DNA from 2 places in the Peribacillus sp. P4_C12 genome. Region 1 is predicted to be linked to the other one. Evidence: riboswitches for the same ligand, from Rfam matches in the RefSeq annotation. Region 1 holds a riboswitch; the other holds the start of a gene.
The links. A riboswitch is a leader RNA that binds a small molecule or an ion and turns the genes downstream of it on or off. The one in region 1 is predicted to bind lysine.
Positions count from the first base shown of each region.

Region 1 (3,423 bases):
GACGTATCCATTCATCAAGTTGACTGCTGAACGGCATCCACGTCTAATCATTACGAGAAAAGTCAAAAAAGATAAAGGTAAATATTTCGGTCCGTATCCGAATGCCTTTGCGGCCAATGAAACGAAAAAATTACTCGACCGCATCTATCCTCTTAGAAAATGCAATACCCTACCGGATCGCGTTTGTCTCTATTACCACCTCGGGCAGTGCCTGGCTCCATGTGTGTATGATGTAGAGGAACAGGTATATAAAAAAATGGTGGATGATATCAACCGATTTTTAAACGGCGGCCATACTGAGATAAAAAAAGAACTGACAGAAAAAATGTTAGAGGCATCAGAAGAGCTTGATTTCGAAAGGGCAAAGGAGTTCCGTGACAAAATTGCCCACATCGATATCACGATGGAGAAGCAAAAAATGATGACGACTGATTTTATCGACCGTGATGTATTTGGCTATGCCTATGATAAAGGCTGGATGTGTGTTCAGGTATTTTTTGTGCGACAAGGGAAATTGATAGAAAGGGATGTTTCCCTGTTTCCAGTGTATGATGAACCGGATCAGGAACTTCTTACATTCCTAGGTCAGTTTTACGAGATTACCAATCACTTTAAACCAAAGGAAATTTTGCTGCCAGAGTCAGTAGATGCGGAAATGGCTGAAGGGCTGCTTGGTGTGAAGACGATTCATCCAAAACGGGGATCGAAAAAGGATATGCTTAAATTGGCGAATAAAAATGCCGCCATAGCCCTTCAGGAAAAGTTTTCTTTGATTGAACGAGATGAAGAAAGAACGATCAATGCGGTGGAAAATCTTGGGGTGCAATTAGGTATCTATACGCCGCATCGGATTGAGGCTTTTGATAACTCGAACATTCAGGGCAGTGATCCGGTATCCGCTTTAGTTGTGTTTATCGACGGGAAGCCGGAAAAAAGAGAGTATCGCAAATATAAAATCAAAACTGTCCAGGGACCTGATGACTATGAATCGATGCGTGAAGTTGTACGCAGAAGATATTCACGCGTTTTAAAAGAAGGGCTGCCACTTCCGGATTTAATCATTATTGATGGTGGAAAGGGACATGTGGAGGCTGTTCGAGATATTTTAGAAAATGAACTGGGTCTTGATATTCCGCTTTCTGGTCTCATTAAGGATGAAAAGCACAGAACATCGCAATTGATGATTGGCAATCCACTGGAACTGGTACCGCTTGATTCGCGTAGCCAGGAATTTTATTTGTTGCAAAGAATTCAGGACGAAGTGCATCGGTTTGCGATTACGTTTCATCGCCAGCTACGCGGGAAAAATGCGGTTCACTCGCTGCTTGATGATATACCTGGAGTCGGAGAAAAACGAAGAAAGCAATTGTTAAGGCATTTTGGTTCATTGAAAAAAATTAAAGAGGCATCGGTAGAACAAATTATAGAGGCAGGCATGCCAAAAGGAGTAGCTGAAGGAATCGTTAGAAAATTGCAAGAATAATCTTGCTACCTACATTTCTCTATGCTATGATAAGAAGGAATTTTCAACTAGACAACTTAAAAGTGCTGATAGAGGTGCGGAATTCAAGAGTAAAAACCTGGAGAAGTATGAGCTTCGATGAAAGGTTTTGAAAGGGGATAACGCCGAAGGAAGACAAGACTCATACCTTGTTTTTCTGGTCTGACATTTAATAAATGGCGGATTGTCAGGGGGTATACCCTGGAGAGCTATCTCACTGTGTTTACTGTATTAAATACGTGATCACAGCAATGAGATATTTCTCATTGCTTTTTTTATTGCCTAAAAAAGATAAAGAGGGTGCATTAGGATGGCATTAATCGTTCAAAAATTTGGCGGGACATCCGTCGGTAGTGTCGAGAAAATCAAAAATGTTGCCAATCGAGTAATCGAGGAAGCAGAGAATGGGAATGAGGTAGTCGTCGTTGTTTCAGCTATGGGGAAAACAACAGATGAATTAGTTTACATGGCTCAAGATATTTCCAAAAATCCAAGCAAGAGAGAGATGGATATGTTATTGACGACTGGAGAGCAGGTCACGATTTCCCTGTTAACAATGGCTTTAATTGAAGCGGGGCGTGAAGCTATTTCTTTCACCGGTTGGCAGGCTGGCATGCAAACAGAATCCGTTCATGGGAATGCCCGGATTTTAAACATTGATGCTTCGAGAATTCAAGCTCAGCTTCAGGCAAAGAAAATTGTGGTCGTTGCAGGTTTCCAAGGGAATGATGCAAATGGAGAAATCACGACACTAGGGCGGGGCGGGTCTGATACGACTGCAGTGGCTATTGCTGCAGCATTAAATGCGGACCGATGCGATATTTATACCGATGTAACGGGTGTATTTACAACAGATCCACGTTACATAAAAGACGCTCGAAAACTGCAATCTATTTCTTACGATGAAATGCTAGAACTTGCCAATCTAGGGGCGGGTGTCCTTCATCCAAGAGCTGTTGAGTATGCGAAAAACCACCAGATTCCGCTTGAAGTCCGTTCAAGTATGGAGAAAGAAGCAGGAACTACCATTGAGGAGGAAGCAACTATGGAAGAAAATTTAATTGTACGCGGTATTGCTTTTGAAGACAGTATTACAAGGGTCACAGTGAATGGTTTGCCTCGATCACTAGGATCATTATCCACAATTTTCATGACACTTGCAAAAAACCGGATAAACGTTGACATTATTATCCAAAGTATGACAACAGAGGATACAACAAACCTTTCTTTCTCCATAAAAAGTGAAGATACGGAAGCTGTTTTAAACGTGCTAGAAAACAATAAAGACCAATTGGCATTCGATAGAATAGAAACGGAGGGCGGATTGGCCAAAGTGTCTATCGTCGGTTCAGGAATGGTATCTAATCCGGGAGTGGCTGCCGAAATGTTTGAAGTGATGGCTAACACAGGTATCCAAGTGAAAATGGTCAGCACATCTGAAATTAAAGTCTCAACTGTCGTCAATGAAAAGGAAATGGTGAAGGCAGTCGAAGCACTTCATGAAGCGTTTAAATTAGGACAGCATGCAAAAGTGCTTGTTTGATTGCTTGGAGTCTAATGAAAAACAGACTTCCGACAAAAAGGGTAAGTCTGTTTTTGGTCTCATTAGATTGGGTCTCTAGGATCCCATTGAATGGTAAATGTCACTTTTTTTGCGCGGCGTTTGATTTCTTCTGTCGATTCACTTAAGAATTTTTTCTGCAGTGTAAACTGCTCGGCAAGGAAACCGGCTTCAAGTTGGAAGTGACAGTCAGGATAAAGATCTAGGCGACGGCTGATTATTTCTCCTGTTAAGGATAATTCCATCTCGGTTTTCGAAAACTTTATGATTTCAAGATGGCCCCAGCCTGCATTTTGGAAAAATGCAACAACTTCCTGTTCGCCATTCAGTGGGAATTTTCTCGCTAACTGTTTACCTGCCC
Region 1 is NZ_JBFUIB010000067.1:5,154-8,576, forward strand. It holds gene uvrC (excinuclease ABC subunit UvrC) at 1-1,483, shown strand, start outside; lysine riboswitch at 1,545-1,721, shown strand; gene AC1DUW_RS11960 (aspartate kinase) at 1,812-3,044, shown strand; gene AC1DUW_RS11965 (YslB family protein) at 3,107-3,423, opposite strand, start outside.

Region 2 (3,423 bases), on a different contig from region 1:
AAAGGGCTGTTTTTAATACATAAGTAGATAAGGTAATTAAGTGGTTACTGGAAAAAAGTGGATAAGATTATTGAGAATAAAAGTTTTTAGAGCTCATCTACTTTGTTTCTTTTTATATAACTGTTAGCGTAATAACCCCGTTCTTGTTGACAAAAAGGCTATTTTTTGAAGATACTTGTCTTTTTTATAAGAAAAGTTGATTAACAACTAAACAAGAGCCCTATTTCAATAAATTGGTGGAAGGGTTTGAAGGACAAAAAGAAATTGATGAGTTAAAGGTAGGTTATATAATCAATGTTAGTTCAGTTGACGCAATAATATCTTTAACTTTATAATCTCTAGCTACTTCTACTAGTTTTAATCCCTGAATCGTGCATCGTTTAGAAAGCAGTGCACTTCTTTCAGAGTTGCACTGCTTTTTAAAATTTGTCCAGTTTATTATGGTCTTTAATTAGAAAATCGGTATTAAAGACTCGCTTAATGAATCATTAGTTTATTTATTTAACAAAACTGCTTCTACGTTACTAGGTTGTAGAGCTATTTGTAGTGCTCTTTTTTCTTCATTGTTTAAAGGGACCAATGGTAAGCGGACACCTCCAACATTTAACCCCCGCATATTTAATGCTGATTTTACCGGTGATGGGCTTGGTGCAGCAAATAATGCTTTCATAATTGGAAGAAGGTTACGATGTATAGAAGCAGCACCACGGACATCACCATTCTTAAAGCTATTGATCATTTCTTGCATTTCATTACCAATTATGTGTGAAGAAACCGAAACAATGCCTGTTCCACCGATGGCTAAAACCGGTAATGTTAACCCATCATCTCCGCTGTACAATGTAAAATCACTAGTTGTTTTGCTAATGATTTGTGCCATGGCATCTAAGTCACCACTTGCTTCTTTTACTGCCACAATATTGTTAATTTTTGAGAGACTAACAATCGTCTCTACTGACATGTTTACAACACTTCGTCCGGGGATATTATAAAGCATTACCGGTAATGATGTTGATTGGGCAATAGCATTAAAGTGCTGAAATAATCCTTCTTGAGACGGCTTGTTATAGTATGGGGTAACGAGCATAATTCCGTCGACTCCTGCTGCTTCTGCTTGCCTTGTTAAGCTGATAGAGGCTCTCGTGTTATTTGAACCAGTTCCAGCTATGACTGGAACTCTTCCATCAACAACTTCTACAACAATTTTGAATAAATCTACTTTCTCTTCTGCTGTTAATGTAGGAGACTCTCCAGTGGTACCAGCTATAACTAATCCATCAGAACCATTAGCAATTAAATAATTTACTAAAGCTCTCGTAGCATTAAAATCAACCTCATTATTATGATTAAACGGGGTAACCATTGCGGTTAAAACTTGGCCAAAATTCATAACTTCACACCCTTTTATATAATTTTTTTAAAAATTCAGAGGTGGTTAGGGCCATTCAGGAGTAAACGCAAAAAAGCAACAACGAGGATTCGCTGCTGCAGTAGAAACAATATTTATAAAAAAAATCGTTTCGGCGCGTAAGATAGCCCTCCATATAGTTTCCTATATGACAGTCCTGTATTTATTCAATAGCAGAACCAGCTTCAAGAACATGAGATTCTTTCCGCTTCGGCAAATTCCCCTTTCCACAATAGTCATAGGATCTCATTCTCCTCAAAATGTGTACTAATGGTCTTTGCTCCTCTATCCTCACTTCAAAAAGTATGAAGTAAGAAAATATTTAATTGACTGTAATATAACAGGGAATCCTTTCTATTGCAAGGCCAATTTAGAAATATTTTTTTAAGAATACATGGATAATTGATGGAACTGGCAAAGGTATTGGGCTGGATTCATCTTTTTTAGTATTATGTAAACTCAACAGATTAATAGTTTTATAAAACAAACTGTTTGAAAAGTTCCACCCTTTTATAGTCAGTTTTGCCAATTGATATATCTTATAGAAYGAATTYGTATTTATCWTATGYATARCAAMAATAATGATCAAGGAGGGGAYGARAACATGACTAATACAAAACTAACAAAGGAAAGAAAAGATATGAAAATCCGTGACGTTTGGGAAGCAAGAAAACGAATCGCTTCGATTGTAAGTAGAACTCCATTGATTCAATCTACTATACTATCAGAAAAAATTGGACGTCCTGTTTTTTTAAAGCTTGAAAATGTTCATGAGGTTGGAGCATTTAAAGTAAGGGGAGCCGCCAATAAGATACTCAGTTTGAGTGAAGAAGAAATAAGCCCCTGAATAGCTTTCTGAAAAAATGAAAGCTAAACGCAAACTTAACTGAAAGTGAAAACATAACTTTTAAAAGTCAAAAATACTACTTTTTTTAAAAATTTGATGCTGAGAAACGCTCTACAAAGAAGTTAACTACCTTTAGACTTATAATTACCTTTTCGATTCAAAATAAAGACGGTCATAAATTCTAGCCTAAAGGCAAAGGTAGGGTAAACTCACTTTCTACTAGTGGAACAAGAAACACAAAAATGATATTTTACATTATACAAAAAACGCCTGCCCAATGGATAGACGCTTATGTTATATTCAACGAAAGACTGAATGCGTAACAAACCAGCCTTTGTATAGTTTCTGAACTTCACCTTGCATTTGATCTTGGGTTCCAAGTAAATAAATTTCTTGTTTTCATCTACTATTAAATCTTATACTGGCTATATAATTGTTTTCTGGCTGCAGGAGTGACAATCTCCTTTATACCTGCTGGCTTTATCCGGTTGTTTTCCTCAATCCCTAAAAGCAAACCGAATTCATCTTTTCGTAATCCCGTTATCACTGCATCAGTATATTGATAATTGATTACCTTAAGCCAGTTATGTAATCGTTTACCAATCTGGTATTTCATCTTAAGAGCGCTATAATAAAATGAAAGAATAAGGAGAATAGGAGATTTCAATGAAAAGTTTTTTTAGCTTGATTCTCATAGTGACTCTTATTTCATCGTTGGACTTGGTAGGTTGTAGCAATTCTAGTGGTTCTATAGCAACTACCAGAGCCATCGGGACAATTAAGTTTGCTGATCCGGGTTGGGATAGTATTAGGGTACACAACGAGATCGCAAGAACTATTATTGAAGAAGGTTATGGTTATAAAACAGAATTACTTCCAGGATCTGAAACAGCTTCACTTTTTGCGATAAGTACTGGTAGTATGGATGTTTTTATGGAGATTTGGACGGGAGGCTACCCAGAACAATATGGATCAGCAATTGAAAATGGTGATATTATAGAGACATCTGTTAATTTTGAAGATACACGACAAGGTCTTTATGTTCCAACTTATGTTATTGAAGGGGATCCAGATCGTGGTATTGAACCGATTGCTCCTAATTTGAAATCGATTCATGATTTACCTGAATACTGGGAACTTTTTAAAGATCCAGATAATCCGAACAAAG
Region 2 is NZ_JBFUIB010000110.1:3,677-7,099, reverse strand. It holds gene dapA (4-hydroxy-tetrahydrodipicolinate synthase) at 494-1,390, opposite strand; lysine riboswitch at 1,526-1,704, opposite strand; partial or broken gene AC1DUW_RS14755 (pyridoxal-phosphate dependent enzyme) at 2,013-2,243, shown strand; gene AC1DUW_RS14750 (hypothetical protein) at 2,665-2,871, opposite strand; gene AC1DUW_RS14745 (ABC transporter substrate-binding protein) at 2,922-3,423, shown strand, end outside.
Region 2: it holds a riboswitch for lysine, as region 1 does, so the genes downstream of both, dapA (4-hydroxy-tetrahydrodipicolinate synthase) here and AC1DUW_RS11960 (aspartate kinase) in region 1, are expected to answer to the same signal.